Linked DNA regions of Pyrobaculum calidifontis JCM 11548. The protein of the gene in region 2 binds, or shares a complex with, the protein of the main gene of each other region. Links are inferred from orthologs where the notes say so. Each region holds a gene or a part of one and is shown on either strand. Other genes may lie near its edges. The genes, in order: PCAL_RS00090, PCAL_RS09435, rpl7ae, PCAL_RS04885 and rpl12p.

Region 1 (3,714 bases), 1.6 Mb from region 2 along the record:
CTACCGTATTACACCTGCTGAGCCCGAGTTCCACTGAAGCCTTCGCATATCTATACACGTCGAGCTTCTTTGAAACGTCGACTATCATCCCCAACACTTCTCCACCTCTGCATACAACTTCTCTAACTCCGCCGGCGCCAGTTTCCTCCTCTCCGCACGTTGTATCAGTATCTTCCCCGCCAGCAACCTGGCGCTCTTTTCATCGAGCTCTTGCCTAAGCTTAGAGAGCAATTCGCTACACTCTTCAATGGGCTCATCTATATATTTCTCAAAGAGCTTCGCCTTCTTTATCTCCAGCTCAGCCCACGTCAAGTCCGCTTGAGGCAGAGGCCACCTATGCCCACATTTTTTACACACAAACTCACCGCTGGGCGCCAACATTATCTCCCTAGAGCCACATCTTGGACACGACACCAAAAATCACTATGTGGCAGTTAATAAAGCTAACAACGGAGGCCTCTCTGCTCAATCCACTCCCTCAGCCTAGGGCCATACACCCTGGGGACCTTGGCCAAGTCGGAGACCCGCCTAGCGCCCACCAAAAACATAGCAACCTTGAGCTCCGTCAAGACGGCGCTGATCTCCTCCCTAATTCTCCCATCTAAGACAGCTCTTAGCAGAGGCTGAGACATTGTAAAAAAGTTCGCCCCAAGAGCCAGAGCCCTTGCCCCATCAAGTCCGCTTCTAACTCCGCCAGAGGCTATCACATACCCCCCAAAGACAGACCTAACCTCACATATAGAGGCCGCAGTGGGTATACCCCACGTCTTAAAAACCTCGGAAATACGCCTATACAGCTCTAGGCCAGCCCCCAGCGCCCTAGCCCCCTCAATAGACACAAACGAGGTGCCGCCCAGCCCGCCCACGTCTATGGCATCTACAACTCCAGCGAGGCGCTCCGCCACTTCTTTAGATATTCCATTGCCCACCTCTTTCACAATAACGGGCTTCCCCACCGCCCTCTTGACAAGCTTGATTTTCTCCAACACGCCGCGGAACCGCGGCTCCCCCTCGGGCTGAACCACCTCCTGCGCGGCGTTTAGATGAATCGCTACAGCATAGGCGTCAATCATCTCCACAGCCTCCACAACCCACTCCACCACCTTCTCCTCAGGCAACGCAGAAAGCTGGGGAGCGCCCAAGTTGGCCACCTTGGGGATAGTGGGGGCGTGTTGTTTTACCACCTCAAAAGTCCACCTAACTGAGGGATTTTGCAACGCAACACGTTGAGAGCCGACATACATCGGGATGCCAAACTCCTCAGCTGCCTTGGCGAGCTCTGCGTTAATTTTACCGGCGAGCTCTGTGCCTCCAGTCATTGCACCGATGCCAAAAGGCGCGCTCACCTTAGCCCCCAGGAAATCCGCCGAGAGGTCTACATCCGCCAAGTCAAGCTCGGGCAGAGCGTTGTGGATGAGGAGAACCTCGTCAAACCAAGGCGAGCCTACTTGAGAAACGTCAGAATAAGCTAAGTGGATGTGGTCGTCCTTTCTCTTCTCCATTACTGTTTCTGCTGAGCCCTAGCTCTTACACAGCCTCTGCCAGTACAACGCGAGCCAATAAACCCGACCTTCTGGCCAGGCGGCGCGGTCTTTGGAACCGGCGTGCCGCCCTTCTGGTGAGACCCACCGCCATGCGGGTGGGCATAAGGCGACATCGCCTTGCCTCTCACAGTCGGATACTTCCAAGACTTAGCCCTAGCCCTGTGGTACTTCTTGCCAGCTTTTACAAACGGCTTCTCAACCCTCCCTCCGCCAGCCACAATGCCAATCGTAGCTCTACCCCTTGCGTCAACCTCAATCACTCTGCCACTGGGAAGACGGACAATTGTCTTATTCTCCTCAGGCCTCTGACCAATTACCAGGGCATACGTACCTCCAGACCTGGCAAACTTCCCCCCGTCCCCAAACCGCTTCTCAACGTTAAACACCATGGTACCCTCCGGAATTTTACCAAGCGGCAACACGTTCCCCACGGCGGGCGGCGCGTCGGGGCCCACCTGTATTACCTGCCCTACGTAGAGGCCCTCAGCAGCGTAGTTGAAAAACTCGACCCCATTCTCCATTCTGATTTTCGCCACAGGCGCATTGAGGCCTGGCTCATGTAATATCTCTACGACAATGCCCCTCCCCGAGATGTTAGGAGGGTAACGGACAGGGCCGTCCCGCTTCCAACTGGGCGACCTAAACTGCGAGCCGCCTCTTCCGCGCCGCTGTACCAAAATGCGCTTACCCATATACGCGCGGTAATGCACATCGTTTATAAATTTGATGCCCCAACCTAGGGATAGGCAAATCGACAAAGTAGACCCCAGCTTCACAATCGCCACGCCTGCCCGTGTACCTACACATCGCTTCGCAATCACCGCTAGGACCGCCCACATAGTCGCGGAGCGCGTATGGCTCTGCTGTAACCTTTGAAGCCAGCAGAGGCACAAGGCGCGAAGAGTTATATGCAGAGGTGCCTCTAGGCGTAGTGATGAAATGCACCTAACCCGAGAGGTGGCGAGCTCACGGTACGCTGAGGGTTAAACTTTATATACCGGGTCGTGGGTGGTGCGCCATGGGTCGCGTGAAGCCGAAGTTTATAAAGTCGCTTGCGGAGAAGCTTTTAGAGGCGTACCCCGACAGGTTTACCGAGAGCTTTAAAGAAAACAAGAAGGCGGTGGCCGAGCTCGCAGATATACCCAGCAAGACTGTGCGCAACAAAGTGGCTGGATACATTACTAGACTTGTGAAACGGCAGAAGGCAAAGGAAAAGGCTGAGCAAGCCGCGTAGCTATGCCTCTGTCCAAGGGCGACTACATACTTCTGGACTACACGGTGGTGTCTAAAGATGACAACAAAGTAGTTGAGACGACGGTGGAGGCCGTGGCCAAGGAGGCCGGCATCTACAGGCCCGAGAACGTGTACGGACCCCGCCTCATCGTCCTGGGCGAGACGCAACTTTGGGAGCCGGTGGAGAACGCCTTGCTGTCCATAGACGAGGGGCAAGACTTCGAGGTAGAGGTGCCGCCTGAGAAGGCCTATGGAGTAAGAGACCCGAACAAGGTCAAGGTTGTCTCTATTAGGGAATTCCACCGCCACGGCATTGTTCCACAGGTAGACGATGTTGTGGAGTACGAGGGGCAACGGGCGCGGGTGGTGTCGATCTCGGGAGGACGCGTGGTGTTAGACTTCAACCACCCGCTGGCCGGCAAGGCGTTTATTGTCAGAGGACGTGTAGTAAAGAAGCTAACTACAGTGGAAGAGAAGGCGTTGGCTCTGTTAAAGCTGTATTTGCCTAGGATTTCTGAGGAGAAGGTCAAGGTGGCTGTTGAAGGCGATGTAATAACACTGCAACTGCCAGCCGAGGTATTGCTCTACGAGCGGATTGGTGGTATTCTTCTCCAGTACGTCTCAGAAGTTTCTACTCGTTTTCCAGAGGTGAGGCGTGTTAGGTTTATAGAGGAGGTTGAAGTAAGGAGTTAATTTTTAAAGGTGGCTCAGCGGCGCTTACATGACCACCACTGTTGGCATAGTGGCTAAAGACGGCGTAGTTCTTGCCACCGACAAGCGGGTCACCGCCGGCTACTACATTGCACACAAGGCCGGCGAAAAGATCTGGAAAATCGACGACCACGTGGCGGCCACGATGTCGGGGGGCGTGGCAGACCTGCAGTCCGTCTTATCCTTTCTCTCGCTACGCGCGCGGGAATACCGCGTTGAGCACAAG
Region 2 (3,714 bases):
AGGGGGGAGTACGCCAAGGCGCTGGAGGCTTTTCCCAAGAGGTTTCTCGAGGAGAGGGCTTTTCTGAGGAAGCTGGTGGAGGGGGCGGACCTCTGGAACGCGGCGATGGCTATACCGGGGCAGATCCTCAAGATCTACATAGAGGCTGCCCAGTCCTACGTCTTTAACCTCTTTCTCTCGAGGCGGATGGAGCTGGCGCCGCTGGAGCCCGTGGAGGGGGACTTAGTGGACGTGGGGGGCCAAGTGGCGTACTACGTGGAGGGCCTCGCGGGGGATCTCGTCTTGCCCGTGCCCGGCGCGGGGGTTAAGATGCCGAGGGGCAGAGTGGGCGAGGCTCTTGTAAGAGTGGTGAAGGACCTAGGCCTCGACCCAGCCCTCTTCTTGAAGATGCCGAGGGGCTTGAGGGCGTATGGTAGCTATAGGCGCGCCCGGCTGGACGTAGGCCAGCTGGAGTACAAGGTCGCCGGCGGCGAGGTGGAGATACGTATGACTCTGCCGAGGGGGAGCTACGCCACTGTGGTATTGAGGGAGGTGGTGAAGCCGGTCGACCCCGCCGCGCATGGGTTCTAAAACATTTATTTTACCGTCTAACTTGGGGCGTGGTAGTGGCACTGCCGGCGGACGAGAGGCCTCCGGTGCCTAAGAAGGACGCGTTGATAGTTTTGGCGGTCCACAGCTACATCCCCTCTCAGGCAAACCCCCGGGCCGAGCTCCTTGAGACAATTTTACAGATCTTGGAGGGGCGCCACGTGTCGCTTACTTTCTCGATGCCTAAGTCCTACTTTGAAAAGGCCGTGAAAGTGATGGGGCTAGACAAACTGGCGGCTAAGTACGGCGCCAAGATAGTGATGCCGCATCAAAGTGCCACATATAGGCTGGAGCTTCAGTCGCCTCTGGGCAACAAGGTCCGCGTAAGAGCCCTCGAGGCAGCCTTCGACGAGTCACTACTGAAGATAGTCGTTGCGATGCCCGTCAGCCACCCCCAGACCATTCTCTACTCCACGATGACCACCGCCGCGTTGCAGATACTGGAGCCGAAAGATTCGCAAAACCTCTACGAGGGGTTCAGGGCCTTGTACAAGTACATCGCAGACATATACAAGCTGGAGAAAAACACCCTCTGCATCGCCGACGGGAAGTACGTCATCGAGGGAGACGGCCCCATCAAGGGCTTCCAGCGCTACTGGGGGGTGCAAGTGGTGGGCGAGAACTGCGCAGAGGTGGACTACGTCGTCGCGAGGGGGCTGGGGGTAGACCCGGGGGACTTGGGCTACCTCTACTTCTACTACGATGGGGCAATACCCAAGATCGACGTTCCAGAGCTCGTCGAGAAGAACCGGCTAAATATTAAACTGACGAGCAACGTTGGCATACTGCTCAGTTGGAAGAAAGGCTGATGATGAAAGCGTTGGTGGAAGAACGGTGACTGACGACGGACGGACTGACGGCCTCCGTGGGAAAAGCTTATAAACTGCGGCTGTAGGGGGTGCTATGGCAAAGCGTGGCGGCAAGAGAACGGTAGGCGTCCCGTATAGGTTCCACGTGACTCCTGGCATATTTATGAACAGCCTAGTCCCCGTGGCTGACAACTCTGGCGCGAAGCTGGTTAGAGTGATAGGCGTCGTTGGCCACTACTCTAAGTCTGTGCATAGGAGAATTCCGGGCGCCGGCGTGGGTGACATGGTGGTAGTTGTGGTGAGGGAGGGGAAGCCCGAGTTGAGGAAGCAGATTTTCAGGGCGATAGTGGTTAGGCAGAGGAGGCCCTACAGGAGGCCGGACGGCACGTGGGTGGCGTTTGAGGACAACGCCGTTGTCATAGTTACGCCCGAGGGAGACCCGAAGGGCTCTGAGATACACGGCCCCGTGGCCATGGAGGCGACGCTTAGGTGGCCCACAATTGCAAACCTAGCCTCCATAGTGGTTTAGTTTCACTCCACTCTCCCCACGCACTTTGTTAAACACAGCATATTTATCTACGCAGAGTCAAAACCACGTGGAAGCGGCTGTGGAGATTTTAATCCCGCGGCTTAGGAGGCTTAGCCCGGCGAAGAGGGCCGCCGCCCTGTACAAGCTGAGGGAGACACTAGACGAGGAGGACTTCAAGTACGTGGCCGCCTTGCTCGCCGTCGACTTGAGCGTCGGGGAAAACCCGAGGCGATGGGTTGCCGTAGACCCCGTCGACGTGGTAGAAGATGTGGAGGAGTTGGCCGAGGACCACTTAGAGGGCCGCGTGGAGACAATTGAAGTGGTAGAAGACGACGAGTATGTGGGAAAGAGAGTTGTGGAGAGGCTATGGAAGTCGACTATTTAATTGAACGCCTCGGCAAATACTTGGGAGGCATAGACGTGGAAAAGGTCAAGGCATCCCTAGTGCAGAGCTCTGACGCCGCGTTTCGGATCTTGGGCCTAGACTCAGAGCCCGTGGACGTCTCCGCCCTAGAGTGTAGGAGGGTAGCCACTTTTCTAGAGGTTTACAAGGAGGAGGAGAAAAGGCTGAGGGCCCTCTACCGCGAGTTAAAGGCCCTCGGCATTTCTCCAAGCGACTTAGAGACGCTTAGGCGCAGGATCAAGGCCGCTAAGAGAAATGTGAAAATATACCGCGATATGGCCAAGAGATGTTCATCGCAGGTCAGTATCTTCACAAGTCAGACCCCAGAGTTGCAATCATCAAAATAGAGAGGGGGAGGGAATTTAAATCCCATCTAGCGGGTAGCTTTGAAACTTTTATCTTGATATGCGTATTGTGACTCATATATACCCCGCCGCCCTGTCTTCTGTACTTCTCCAACACGGGGCTTGTCCTCTGACAAGACCTCGGCCAGGCTACGGTCGGCGAATAGTTGGACCATGAAGTGATATTTGTGCCCCCTTATGCCAGCGTGGCGCGAGGGGGTCACGTCACATGAGATAGCCGAAGACATGTGTAAAGAGGAGGTCGAATTTCGACTCGCGTACGGCGGCCTGCCTCGCAGAGAGCATAGCTGGGCGGTTTTTAAAATGTGGGTACAGCGTTAGGTGCCGAGGGTCCAGGAGGATAGATACTGTCTCTGTTCTTCTGTCATTTCCTCTATCTCTATGCCCATGGTCTTTAGCTTAAGTCTTGCCACTTCGCGGTCGAGCTCGTCGGGGAGCTTGTAGACGTCTGGCGCCAGCTTGTTTTTGACTAAGTACTCAGCCGCCAAGGCTTGGTTTGCAAACGACATGTCCATGACCTCGGACGGGTGGCCTTCGGCTGCCGCTAGATTTACAAGCCGCCCCTCTGCGATGAGGTACACCCTCTTGCCCCCTGGGAGAGTGTACTCGTCTAGGTAGGGCCTAATCCTCCTCTTTGCCGTTGCCACTCTCTCCAGCCCGGCTACGTCTATTTCTACGTTGAAGTGGCCCGTGTTGGCGAGCACAGCGCCGTCTCTCATCTTGAATATGTGGCCGAGGTTTATCACTCGTACGTTCCCTGTGGCGGTTATGAATATGTCGCCTACCTCAGCTGCCTTGTCCATGGGCATGACTTCAAAGCCGTCGAAGACGGCCTCAAGGGCCCTGATTGGGTCTGCCTCCACTACGATTACGCGGCGGGCGCCGAGGCCCCTTGCCCTCATTGCCACCCCCCGCCCCACCCAGCCGTAGCCAGCTACTACGACCACTTTGCCTGCGATTAACAGATTTGTGGCCCTGAGAACTCCGTCCCAGGTGGACTGCCCAGTGCCGTATCTGTTG
Region 3 (3,568 bases), 1.2 Mb from region 2 along the record:
TCTCTCTCCCTCTAGTAGTGCTGATGAGCGGGGCCGTCGCCGTGGCTACCTACATCGCGGTTTTTAGGCCAATGATTCGGAGGGGGGCTAGCATAACTGCGCTCATGATCGCCTCCTTCGGCGTCCACTTTGTCCTCTTCTCTGCGGTGGCCATAGCGGCGGATTATGTGCAAAATACGTACAAGGTGTTGACTAGGAACGTCTTGCTTGCAAATTACGAATTTGTGTGGCCTGGCACCGACTTCTTGACCTCCTCTCTCATAAACACGTCGCTGGCGGTGGCCGCGGTGTCGGCTCTGCTCTACTTCATTCTCTACAGAACTAGGTACGGAGTGGTCATGAGGGCCAGCATAGACAACATCTACTTGGCCAAGGCTGTGGGGATAAACGTGGAGGCCGTCTTTGCCATTGCGTGGTTCTTAATAGGCGCCGTGACCGGCCTCGCGGGGGTGTACATGGCCATGTTCTTCCCCATGACTGAGGAGCTGGGCTGGCTGAGGCTCGCCCTTGTCTTCGTCGCATCTGTGGTGGGCGGTCTCTCCAACATATTCGGCGGCCTCTTAGGCGGATACGTGGTGGGACTTAGCACAGTGCTAGGCGCAGCATATATCCTGGCCCCCCTCAACGTGCCCATAGAGTTTCAGTTGATCATACCCTTCTCCATCGTCATTGTCATTCTGCTATTCATGCCTCAGGGACTTGTCTCACTCTTAACCAAGCGGGGGAGGTGATATGTTTCTCCAAATTGATGTATTTATAAGAGAGACGGTCGCCATAGCGGCTATATACGCTATATACGTCCTCAGCCTCAACTTAGAGGTGGGGTACCTGGGCCTGCCGCAGTTTGGCAAAGTCATGTTCTTGGCGCTGGGGGCCTTCGCCGTTGGGGGAATTGCCACTAAGGTTGCGCTCCTCCTATACGGCGGCCTTATACAGAGCAGACTTGGGATAAACCCCCTGGCAAACCTCGACGCGTACTGCACCGCCTATCAGTACCAGGCGGCCGATGTGATAAAGGGGATCTTCCTCTCCAATCCCCTGGAGGCTGTGGCGTTCTTCCTTATGGCTCTCATCATAGCCGCCGCGTTGGCGGGGGTGTTCGGCGTAGTGATGAGTTGGCCGGCCATAAGGCTCCGCGAGGACTACCTAGGCATTCTCCTCTTGGTGAGCGCCGAGACTATTAGAGTAATAACCACCTACACCCCCCAGTTGGCCTGCGGGGTCTTCGGTGCCGTGGTGCCGGATCCCTTTGTGTGGATGGGGGAGCTCAGGCCCTGGGGGTACGCCCTCGTCGTCGTCTTGCTCCTCGTGTTGACCTTCTTCGTGGCGGAGAGGCTGGGCAACTCTCCCTTTGGCAGAGCGCTTAGGGCTATCCGCGACGCAGAGACGGCGGCTGCGGTATTTGGAAAAGACATAGTCCGCTTTAGGGTTAGAGTTTTGGCGGTCGCCTCGGCGCTCAGCGGCGTGGCCGGCGCCCTCCTGGCTTTCTACAACAACTTCGTAAACATGGGCCAGTTTGTCCCACTCTACACCTTCTACGCTTGGCTCATGTTGATCATTGGGGGCAGCGGCAACAACGTGGGCGCGCTAGTTGGGGTAGGCATATACTACGCCGCGGATAGGTTGTTGAGCTTGTACAAGGAGGGGATTAGGCAGGTGGTCAACGTGGACCCCGTCTTCTTCCAGTACATGGTCTTCGGCATAGTCGTCATCTTGGTGCTAATGTTTATGCCGCAGGGCGTCGTGGCGGAGCGGCCTGTGAAGACGCTGAAGCGGAGGAGGCTCGAGGAGCTCCGCAGAGAGGCGGCCTAAAGTTTATATATTGGGTTATTTCTAGGGGGCCATGGCGGTGACGATTGACCCAAAGACGTTCTACGCCAACCCTCTGCCGGGGAAGCCGTTCTACGTCAGATTCGAGGTGCCGAGCGACGTGGCTGAGAAGGCGCTGGAGATACTTTCAATTGCGAGGCAGACGGGGAAGATCAAAAAGGGGACTAACGAGACTACTAAAGCCGTGGAGCGCGGCCTTGCGAAACTTGTGTTAATTGCCGAGGACGTGGACCCCCCCGAGGTTGTTGCCCACCTCCCGCTTCTCTGCGAGGAGAAGAAGGTGCCCTACGTCTATGTGCCGTCTAAGGAGAAGTTGGGAAAGGCGGCTGGGATAAACGTGGCCGCCGCGGCCGCGGTGGTAATTGAGGCAGGCCAAGCTGCAGGAGAGCTGGAGGCGCTGGTAAACAAGATCAACGAGATTAGGGCAAAACACGGGCTAAACGCCATCCCGGTCAGACGCTAATTTTTCCCTCACATTTTTACTGCAACTGTCGTTTTGGCGACACTCCACTTGCGAGGAGTACAAAGTGTATAGCTTGTGGCTGATATACATCTACCGATTCACGCCTCGGCGCGTCAACCGGTACTACGGGTATAACGAGGAGAAGTGTACTACTTTGAAGTTTTGGCTTTTTTCTTTCTTACCCATGCAAGTTTTCTGGGGTTTCTCCCGTACTTGACTGCGCTTACGAAGCATTTTCTGCTGCAGAATCTCTGTACTGTGCCGTCGCTTCTTACGTACATTATGCCGTAGCCTGGGGGTATGTCGGCGCCGCAGAAGGAGCACTTGTGGATCTTCATCTTGCCGTAATTCTCCTGGCTTCTCTTTCGGTTTCTCTTAGCATTACAATGTCGCCGAGGCGTACTGGGCCTTTTACGTTTCTAGTGAGTACTCTGCCCTTGTCTCTCCCCTCTAGTACTCTGATCTTCACTTGTGTTACTTCGCCTGCCACGCCTGTCCTCCCCAGTATCTGTACCACTAGCCCGGCTACTGCATCCTCGTATGGCGAGAACTTTACCTCCTCAGCCATAGGCGGCCGTTTGCACGAGTTTTTAAAGTTTTATAAGTGGGAATTACTCGCCTTTGTGGACCCTCTACAGCCTGCTAGGGAGGAGTTTGGGAGAGTGGTGGCCGAGGTGGCGAAGCGGCTTGGCATTGGCGAAGTGCCCGAGGTGGAGAGGGCGAAGAGGTTTGGCTACTTCACTGCGCGTTTCCACAAGTACAAGGTGGATCCCGGGCAGTTGAAGGCGGCGGCGGAGGGGGACTGGGGGCTTGAGTATCTGCAGTGGGTCTCTGCAGATGGCTTGTACCTCAACGCGGAGTTGAACGTGGCCAGGCTGGCCGGGCTTGTGTTCGACGCAGTGGCTGAAATGGGCAGGCGTTATGGGTCAGACGTATGTCCAGGGGGGTCCTTCCTCGTGGAGCACACCTCTGCCAACCCCGTCCACCCTCTGCACATTGGCCATGGGAGAAACGCCATTTTGGGCGACTCGCTGGCGCGGCTTTTGAAGTTCTGCGGCGCTAAGGTGGAGACGCACTTCTACGTCGACGACTGCGGCGTCCAGGTGATGTACGCAGCGATTGGCTACCGCGCCGTTAGGAAGGAGGCGGCGGAGGCCGTGGCTCGGGGGGCTAAGCCGGACTTAGTGGTGGGCTACATATACTCTGCCACAAACGCCGTGGCGGAGATAAATAGACTGAAGAAGGAGCTGACGGCGGCGGGGGAGGAGGAGAAGA
Region 4 (3,675 bases), 780 kb from region 2 along the record:
TAACGCCGAGAGAAGAGGACAAGACAGAGCCGTAAGGCGCCCCCACCAACGCGTCCAGGTCCAAAAAGCCCCTAATAGTCTGCACAACACCCCCGCCGACTTTAGCCACAGTCCTGTACCCGCCCCCCACCTCCAAGAGAAGCGCCCAGTCCCCCCTCTTAAACACAGCGCCACCAGAGGCCCCACTTAAAAAGCTAAAACCTAGCCACCACGTACCACCGCGAGAAGTACCGTAGGACTCTCTCCAGCTCGGGCCCTCTGCCAAAAGCCGCCGCCCGATAGGCAGCCAAGAGGAGGTCCCCCTCCTCAAAGCCCCCGGCAGACGACGCCACGGCCAGCGGCACGACCACGTCGGGCAGAGCCTTATACAACGGCTCATCCCCCCTGCTCCGGAGCGCCATGCAGAGCTTGTACAACTCGGGCATAACCCCCTCCAACAACTCACAGCGGGGAACGCCGCCCAGGCGCACGCCAAGCACCGAGTTAAGCGCCACATCGGCATTGTCGCCGCCCACCCTCAGCGCCAAAAGAGACAAAAACTCAGGCTCCACAACCCGCGAGACACGCCGCCGCAGGAGGCTGTGAGGAGGCACTATACGTGTATCCACCAAAGCCATGTAAGCGAACTCCGCCGCCAGCCGCCACAGAGTCAACCTAACCCTCTCCTCCAAAAGAGAAAACACGAGACAGGAAAATGTGCCACATAAATAGGCCGTACACACTTCAAACACAGTAAACGCCAATGTCACCGTCTACCGTCAGATGCAAGGACACAAGTAAAGACAAGTGGCGGGCCCGGTGGGATTCGTAGGCGGCTTTGCCTGAACCCACGACCTACGGCTTAGGAGGCCGCCGCTCTATCCTGACTGAGCTACGGGCCCCATCGGTCTCTAAACGTGTGTTTAAAAGTTTAGCGCCGTTGCTAGACGTGGCAGGCCTATGGCTCGCGCCGCGTCAAGCCTAACGGCTCTAAATCGATGTTAGCAAGTTGGATACACGACAGTTCGTCTTTGCGCCACCTCACCTGCCCTTCACTCTACGTCTATGTAGCCATAAATGGCGTTGATTGTTGTGGACGGCTTCGCTAGTAGCCCCCTAGGGATGGGTGGGGGGTTGTTGGCGTGCGGCTATTTCCTCGACCGTGGCCACTACGTATATGGATCGGAACACCGTGTGGAGTAGGGACCTCAAGCTCGCCGCGTCGGCGGCTGTAGCTACGATTTTTCCGACTTCTAGGTGGAGCTCTCCTCTTCTGAATCTCACCTCTTTCTCAAGCGTCTTGAACACGGCGAGTGCCAAGTCCCAGTTGTCTACTTCTACGACTAGTTTATACACGGCGGTAAACCACCTTGGCAACTTTTATGGAGGAGGCGCGGGGGCCCATGTCTGGTCCTAGGAATTCCACTACTAGGTGGCCGTCTCCTCTTCTCACTAGAATTATTGTGTCGAAGCCCCTCACGTCTAAGCTGTATAGGAGGGGGTAGCCGAAGACCTCTGAGAATATTTCCCCAACCTCGCTCTGTGCTAGGTCTACCACGACTGCGGTCTTGGCCGGCGGCCTTCTGGCGACGAAGGCTGGGAAGTCCCGCCTGCTTCTTACGCCGGCGATTTTTAGGGCGTAGGGCTTCCACCTTCGCTGGGCTATGTCGTAGAACAAGACGGCGTAGGGCATGCCCCTCCTCTCCCATATCAACACCACGTGCCGCGCGCCGCACTGGACGGCCTCTTCCAGCAGGACGGTGAACGGCCGCTTCCCTCTTACCACCTTTCTGACGCCCGGCAGAGAGTTGGCGAGGTCGTTTACAAGCTCTAGAGTGCGCTTGGAGGGGGAGCGGGAGGTGGTTATCAGCGCTTTGCAGCCTCCTTCCATTTAGCCTTCTCTGCCTCGACTCCCTTCAGCTCCTCGGGGGCTATCGTCTTGCCCAAGATGGTCTGCGGCACGTAGGCGCCCCCCGCGAAAGTGTGGCCGCACTTTGGACAATGCCATATGCCAAAGGCCAGCCTCTCCAGCCTCACCAGCGACCTACAGCTCGGACACCTGTGCTTCCCCCTCTGCTTAACCTCTATAGTGGTGACTTTGCGCCTAATGCCCATCCCGTAGCGCGCCCCATATCGCCCAGCGGGTCCTACGATCTTGGTGTGGCTAAAGGGCATGGGGGAGATGTAACCGGGGCTTTATATCTTTTAAATGGAGGTCGAGTTGAGGCCATGCAGAGGAAGAGGTGGAAGTGTGTGGTTTGCGGCGACGACATAATTGAGGGGCAGTTGTTCACATTTTACTCAAAGGGCCCCGTGCACTGGGAGTGTCTGGAGAAGGAGCTTGCCCAGAGGCTGTATAAAGACGCGGACTTAGCCGCCTTGCTAAGGCTGGACCACTATATACACGAGGGAATCGTCTTGGCTAAGGAGTTGGAACACCTCGCCCAGAGCGAGGCCGCTAAGTCGAGGATTGCCGAGGTGAGGAAGCAGCTGGAGGCTCTGGCTGCGCGTCTTACAAACGAAATTACGTCTAAGGCCTTTTAAAAGCCCCGGCTTTTTGCCTATGTGCTTGAGCTAGGGAAGAAGAGCGTAAGGCTAAGGCTGGGGGAGCAATTTCTCTCTTTTCCCCTCCCCCAGGGCGAGCCCAAGCCCTCGGCCGAGTTCGACGGGAGGGCTCTCAAGGCGTCTTGTTGCGGCATAGAGGTGGAACTAGCCGTGGAGGCGCGGCTTGGGTCGACCACTGTCCGCAAGAGGCTTGGGCTCCACGAGCACGTGTTGGGCTTGGGCACTAGGGCCTACCCCGTGGATAGGCGCCGTGGGCGGTTTCAGCTCTTCAACAACGACTTGTACGCATACCAGCTCGGCATGGACCCACTCTACGCGTCGATACCCTTCATGGTGTTTGTTGAGGGGGGCAGGGCGTACGGCCTAGTGGTCAACAGCCCGGCCTATGGCTTTGTCGACGTGGGGCGCGAGAGGTACAGCGAGGTGGTGGTCTACGTGGAGGACTTGCCCGAGTTGTACATACTTTTTGGCCCCGCGCCGCTGGACGTCTACGGCCTATACAGCGAGGTCACCGGCATGCCCTTCCTCCCGCCGAAGTGGGCCCTCGGGGTGCACCTCTCCCGGTACAGCTACGAGCCGCACGACGCGGCGAGGGAGGTGGTGAGAGAGGTGTCCTCACTGGTCCCAGTGGACGCGGTATACCTCGACATAGACTACATGGACAAGAGGAGGCCCTTTACTTGGGACGTGAGGAAGTTCCCCCCGAGCTTTGTGGAAGAGATGCACGAGGCGGGGGTCAGAGTGGTGGCGATACTCGACCCCTACATAAAGGCCGAGCCGGGCTACAATCCCTTTGAAAAGCTGTTGCACTGCCTCCTAGTGACTGAGAACGACGAGCTTTTCCTAGCCCAGGGGTGGCCGGGCCTCTCCGCCCTGCCCGACTTCTTAAACCCCCGCTGTAGAGAGCTGTGGGCTGAGCTAGTGGCAGACTTCGTTAAGACCTACGGCATAGACGGCATTTGGCTAGACATGAATGAGCCCACGGTCTTCAACTGTGACATACCAGCGACGAGGAGTAGGATATACGCCTTGGCGGGGGCGACGCCGCACGGGCTCGCCCGGGAAGAGCTGTTCTGCAAGGCGCCCCGCGGCGCCTACCACGTGGTAGGCGGGGTCAAGGTGCCCCACGAG
Region 5 (3,762 bases), 1.1 Mb from region 2 along the record:
TGAGCAGAGTCTGAACGGCTGTGACTGTGCCGCCGATGAGCATGTACAAGAAGCCGGGCAACGCCTGCACTTGCCCGTCCGGCCTCACAAACGGCATTGCTATAAAGATTGGCGCAAGGGCGAGGACGAGGGCGACCGCCAGATAGGCCCTGAGCGGCACAAAACTGAGCCTCTTCACAAGCCCCTCTATACGCCGGTTAAGCCTCTCGGTCTTCCAGTATATGGCCACGAAGTACCTAACCGCGTTTTTATTCACCGCGTAGACTATCCCCACCACGGCGAACCAGCTCACCAAGAAGGCCACTAGCGGGTCCACGGAGGCCGCCCAGTAGGAGCTTAAAAATTATAACTCTAGGGAAAGCCCGGCGCCGAGCCTATACACGTTAAATCGGCGCTCAAGCTCCTTGACCAATTGAGGCGCCGTGTGCAAAGGCGCCACGCACCTCACGCCCAACAGCCTAAGCTCGGCCACAACTCTGTGTAAGAGGTAGGGGCTCTGCGAAGTGCCACCAAGCCCTCCCACGAAGCACCTCGCCTTGATCCCCGCCGAGACATTTCGCCGTATGGCACGGTGGACAGACCACAGGGAGAGACCACGACCCCGTCCACCACCATGAAGTTCTCCCGCCTCCCCTTAAACAAGAGGTAGCGCCTCCCCCTCACCCTCAGCTCGAGGTCATGCGGCGGATTGACCAGCGGCACGCGTAGAAGCTCAAAGCCGCCCACGTGGTGTGGGCTGTCTGGCATTCCCACGACGCCGACCACGGGCCTTGCCCCACTCGCCTTTAGAAACGCGTCCATGGCCTCTCTGCTACAGCTGTCGAAAAGCACGGCGTCGTCAATTAGTACGCCAAAGCCGTGGCTGGGCTCCACCGCGCCTGGGCTCTCGGAACACACGGCAGTTATCTTAACCACATGCGGGTCCATTGGAAAATTTATAAAACATGCGCCACGGCCCCTACATGAGGAGGTTGCTAATCTCGCTGGCATCTATACTGGCCTTCTCTGCAATTCTCACATTCTACCCCGGCGAATATTTCACAGCTATTCTGCTCTACTTTGTGCTATTCTTCGGAATAACTATCGCCATGGGTTTAAGAACCTATAGAAGAGGCATGGCTACAGTCCAGGAAATATCCAAGGGGAAGCCCCTCCTCGAAATAGACGAGAAAGAGGTGGGGAAAGTCATGGAAAAAGACAAAGAGCTTGTAGCAGAGTATAGAAGGCTCACTCGCTCCTCGCTCATACCGCTACTACTCCTCCCAGCCTTCATGGTGTTGGCCACGGTCCTCTTCCCCACTCTCCCGCCGCTCTTGGAATCTACGGCGGGGCCCGTAATAGGCGCCTACCCCGCCAGATTTCTCGCCTACGTCACAATATTTTCAATATTCTCCGCTATCTCGATGCTCTTGTTCAAGCCCCCCACAATGCCCAGGATAGTGAGAAACGTCAAGATATACGAGGGCGGAATGGTGGTAGACAAGGTGGTCGGGCTCAAGGCCCCCATCGAGGTAGAGGAATACACCGTCAACCCAGAGCGGCGATTTATACAATTTAAACTAAATAACCAGATATTTAGAATATATTACAAAGACGTAAAAGAACTTGACAGTATTTTACTAAAAATTATAAAGCCCTTAAAACAGCGAAGCCAGTGAGCCAGCGATCTCCTCCTCGCTCGGCCCCTTCTTCTCCTCTTCCTCTTTCTTCTCCTCAGCCTTAGCCGCTGGAGCCGCTCCTCCAGCCGCGGCCGGCGCCGCAGCGGCCGCAGGCGCTGCCACTGGGGCAAACGCGGCAGACTTAATGGCCTCGTCGATGTTCACCTCCTTTAACGCGGCCACCAGAGTCTTTATCCTAACCTCATCTGGCGTAATGCCAGCCGCTTGGAGCACCTTGGCCAAATTTTCCTCGTTTATTTCCTGTTTTGCGTAGTGCAACAGTAACGCCCCGTAGATGTACTCCATAGGCGGGCCCGAATAGGGGGTTTAAAAACTTAGCCCTAGCACAGCCCCGCTTGGTGGTCCAAGAGAACTCCGGCGGGTTGTCAAAAGAGCGGCGAATTAAACCTCCTCCACCTTCACGTTTTTGGCCTTCAGCTCCGAGATCAACTGCTCTGCCTTGTCGGGTGGCACCCTAATTGTGTAGAGATAGCCCGAGAGCCTCGCCTTTAGCTTCACGAAGTCCTCATATCGCTTTACTCTGACGACTTGGGCCTTCTCGCCGTATTTCTTCCAAAGTTCTACTAGGAAAATCTCCTTAGGCATGACGGCCCATAGGCGGGGATATATAAGTTTTAGGGACGTGGAGATGTACGACGCGTATCACACAGCTGGCTCACATGACGGCGAGAGGCGATCAGGTTTACGCGGGGCAGAGCCGTGGCTACGGTATAGAGGAGGTTGCTTAGGGAAGTGATTTGGCCGGGGTAACCCGCCAGGCTCATTCGCCCCACTCGGGGGTGTTGCCTAGGGCATTTATTGAGTAGAAGCTTGTTTATAAGCTTATCGCACCCTCCTGTGCCGGTACTGGATGTGGGGGAGCGTCCTCATTACTTCGAATGTCAGGTTGGAGAGCTGATTCATGAGCTTTGCCGCCGTGCTATCTAGTGATACAGCACGGCGCTCGGCCCACCGAATCCACACCCTGGCCTCGTCTACTGCTGAGCACTCTGGCGACGAGCAGGCCAGCCACGCCCTGAGGGGCTCGGGGGGCGCAATTGTATAGGCCAGCTTCAACGCGCGGCGGTATAGCTCGTAGGCTGTGTCTAAGTACTCGGGCTTGCCGGTGGCGAGGTAGAAGCCTAGCTCCATCAGCGAGAAGGCCACGAGGCGCATGATGCGGCTCTGCGGCCGTTGCAGGAGGTTCGCCGCCTTGTGGCTGTACGCCACTGCGGTGTCCAAGGCGCCGAAGAGCTTGACCACTGGATCGTCCTTCCTAGCTGGCCTGGCCTCCCCCTTCCAAAACACAGTGGTGTCTCCAGAGTCGCCGGGGCAGCGCATCCACAGTAGGCAAGGCTTAATGAGCACTATACTTTCCCCATCTTTAAATATAAATGCATCGTTTGGAATAGTGATGAGGCCGCTGAGCGTTGAGTCGTGACGCATTTTTCAGCCGGCTGACTCCCGCCTTAGTCGCAATTTTGACGAGTTGCAGTTATCGGTCTTTATCTTCTACGTGTGGGCCCCGTTGCCTTTATCAATGTTTATAATGTGGCGCAGTTGAAGGGCTATGATTGTTAAGAAAGGGAGGGTGGATGGGGCTAGGCTTCTCCGCGAGGAGCTCTCTAGGCCTGGCATTGTCCTCGTGCCGGGTGTGTTTAACGCGCTTACGGCTCTCATGGCCCAGAGCCTCGGGTTTAAGGCGGTGTATGTGTCAGGCGCCGCCGTCACTGCTTCAATGGCGTTGCCAGACCTCGGCTTAATTACGATGGACGAGATGGTGAAGACGGTGAAGTATATAACAGATGCGGTTGATATACCGGTTATAGTGGACATAGACACCGGATACGGGGAGGCGTTGAACGTGATGAGGGCTGTCCGGGAGTTTGAGGCAGTTGGCGCGGCGGGGGTTCAGCTGGAGGACCAGGTATTGCCCAAGAAGTGCGGCCACTTGACGGGGAAGGCGCTGATACCCCCCGACGAGATGGCAAAGAAGATAAAGGCCGCTGTCGAGGCGAGGAGGAACCCCGATTTTGTCATCATTGCTAGGACAGACGCGGCTAATGTAACAGGGTTTGAAGACGCGGTGCAACGCGCCCAGCTC

Evidence for each region.
Region 1: PCAL_RS09435 (region 2) and PCAL_RS00090 share a complex: the UniProt entries of both Methanocaldococcus jannaschii proteins name them as parts of the 50S ribosomal subunit. The link is inferred for Pyrobaculum calidifontis JCM 11548 from one-to-one orthologs.
Region 3: PCAL_RS09435 (region 2) and rpl7ae share a complex: the UniProt entries of both Methanocaldococcus jannaschii proteins name them as parts of the 50S ribosomal subunit. The link is inferred for Pyrobaculum calidifontis JCM 11548 from one-to-one orthologs.
Region 4: PCAL_RS09435 (region 2) and PCAL_RS04885 share a complex: the UniProt entries of both Methanocaldococcus jannaschii proteins name them as parts of the 50S ribosomal subunit. The link is inferred for Pyrobaculum calidifontis JCM 11548 from one-to-one orthologs.
Region 5: PCAL_RS09435 (region 2) and rpl12p share a complex: the UniProt entries of both Methanocaldococcus jannaschii proteins name them as parts of the 50S ribosomal subunit. The link is inferred for Pyrobaculum calidifontis JCM 11548 from one-to-one orthologs.

The regions. Positions count from the first base shown.
Region 1 is NC_009073.1:10,766-14,479, forward strand. Bases 370-3,283 are described here. They hold PCAL_RS00090 (50S ribosomal protein L2), read right to left. Parts: upstream 2,237-3,283; coding sequence 1,502-2,236; downstream 370-1,501. Other genes in these bases: PCAL_RS00080 (TFIIB-type zinc ribbon-containing protein), read right to left, coding at 370-414; fni (type 2 isopentenyl-diphosphate Delta-isomerase), read right to left, coding at 444-1,502; PCAL_RS00095 (30S ribosomal protein S17e), read left to right, coding at 2,563-2,778; PCAL_RS00100 (peptidylprolyl isomerase), read left to right, coding at 2,781-3,283. Outside these bases: PCAL_RS00075 (cyclic pyranopterin monophosphate synthase MoaC), read right to left, coding at 1-88; more of PCAL_RS00080, read right to left, coding at 85-369; more of PCAL_RS00100, read left to right, coding at 3,284-3,470; PCAL_RS00105 (Ntn hydrolase family protein), read left to right, coding at 3,499-3,714. UniProt on the Methanocaldococcus jannaschii protein: One of the primary rRNA binding proteins. Required for association of the 30S and 50S subunits to form the 70S ribosome, for tRNA binding and peptide bond formation. It has been suggested to have peptidyltransferase activity; this is somewhat controversial.
Region 2 is NC_009073.1:1,653,467-1,657,180, forward strand. What follows is about bases 295-3,208. They hold PCAL_RS09435 (50S ribosomal protein L14), read left to right. Parts: upstream 295-1,491; coding sequence 1,492-1,926; downstream 1,927-3,208. Other genes in these bases: truD (tRNA pseudouridine(13) synthase TruD), read left to right, coding at 295-570; PCAL_RS09430 (DUF362 domain-containing protein), read left to right, coding at 600-1,397; PCAL_RS09440 (hypothetical protein), read left to right, coding at 1,994-2,311; PCAL_RS09445 (hypothetical protein), read left to right, coding at 2,293-2,676; ahcY (adenosylhomocysteinase), read right to left, coding at 3,012-3,208. Also shown: more of truD, read left to right, coding at 1-294; more of ahcY, read right to left, coding at 3,209-3,714. UniProt on the Methanocaldococcus jannaschii protein: Binds to 23S rRNA. Forms part of two intersubunit bridges in the 70S ribosome.
Region 3 is NC_009073.1:424,157-427,724, reverse strand. Bases 801-3,568 are described here. They hold rpl7ae (50S ribosomal protein L7Ae), read left to right. Parts: upstream 801-1,843; coding sequence 1,844-2,293; downstream 2,294-3,568. Other genes in these bases: PCAL_RS02385 (arginine--tRNA ligase), read left to right, coding at 2,917-3,568; PCAL_RS02390 (30S ribosomal protein S28e), read right to left, coding at 2,628-2,861; PCAL_RS02395 (50S ribosomal protein L24e), read right to left, coding at 2,443-2,631; PCAL_RS02405 (branched-chain amino acid ABC transporter permease), read left to right, coding at 801-1,812. Also shown: PCAL_RS02410 (branched-chain amino acid ABC transporter permease), read left to right, coding at 1-731; more of PCAL_RS02405, read left to right, coding at 733-800. UniProt on the Methanocaldococcus jannaschii protein: Multifunctional RNA-binding protein that recognizes the K-turn motif in ribosomal RNA, the RNA component of RNase P, box H/ACA, box C/D and box C'/D' sRNAs.
Region 4 is NC_009073.1:873,471-877,145, reverse strand. What follows is about bases 501-3,375. They hold PCAL_RS04885 (50S ribosomal protein L37ae), read right to left. Parts: upstream 2,155-3,375; coding sequence 1,846-2,154; downstream 501-1,845. Other genes in these bases: malA (alpha-glucosidase MalA), read left to right, coding at 2,545-3,375; PCAL_RS04880 (DUF2175 domain-containing protein), read left to right, coding at 2,209-2,523; PCAL_RS04890 (ribosomal biogenesis protein), read right to left, coding at 1,328-1,870; PCAL_RS04895 (hypothetical protein), read right to left, coding at 1,096-1,335; PCAL_RS04905 (hypothetical protein), read right to left, coding at 501-683. In the rest of the region: PCAL_RS04910 (tRNA (adenine-N1)-methyltransferase), read right to left, coding at 1-166; more of PCAL_RS04905, read right to left, coding at 195-500; more of malA, read left to right, coding at 3,376-3,675. UniProt on the Methanocaldococcus jannaschii protein: Binds to the 23S rRNA.
Region 5 is NC_009073.1:583,522-587,283, forward strand. The notes cover bases 302-3,263. They hold rpl12p (50S ribosomal protein P1), read right to left. Parts: upstream 1,965-3,263; coding sequence 1,638-1,964; downstream 302-1,637. Other genes in these bases: PCAL_RS03310 (site-2 protease family protein), read right to left, coding at 302-316; PCAL_RS03315 (hypothetical protein), read right to left, coding at 445-915; PCAL_RS03320 (DUF2208 domain-containing protein), read left to right, coding at 963-1,658; PCAL_RS03330 (hypothetical protein), read right to left, coding at 2,061-2,264; PCAL_RS03335 (ATP:cob(I)alamin adenosyltransferase), read right to left, coding at 2,502-3,026. In the rest of the region: more of PCAL_RS03310, read right to left, coding at 1-301; more of prpB, read left to right, coding at 3,264-3,762. UniProt on the Methanocaldococcus jannaschii protein: Forms part of the ribosomal stalk, playing a central role in the interaction of the ribosome with GTP-bound translation factors.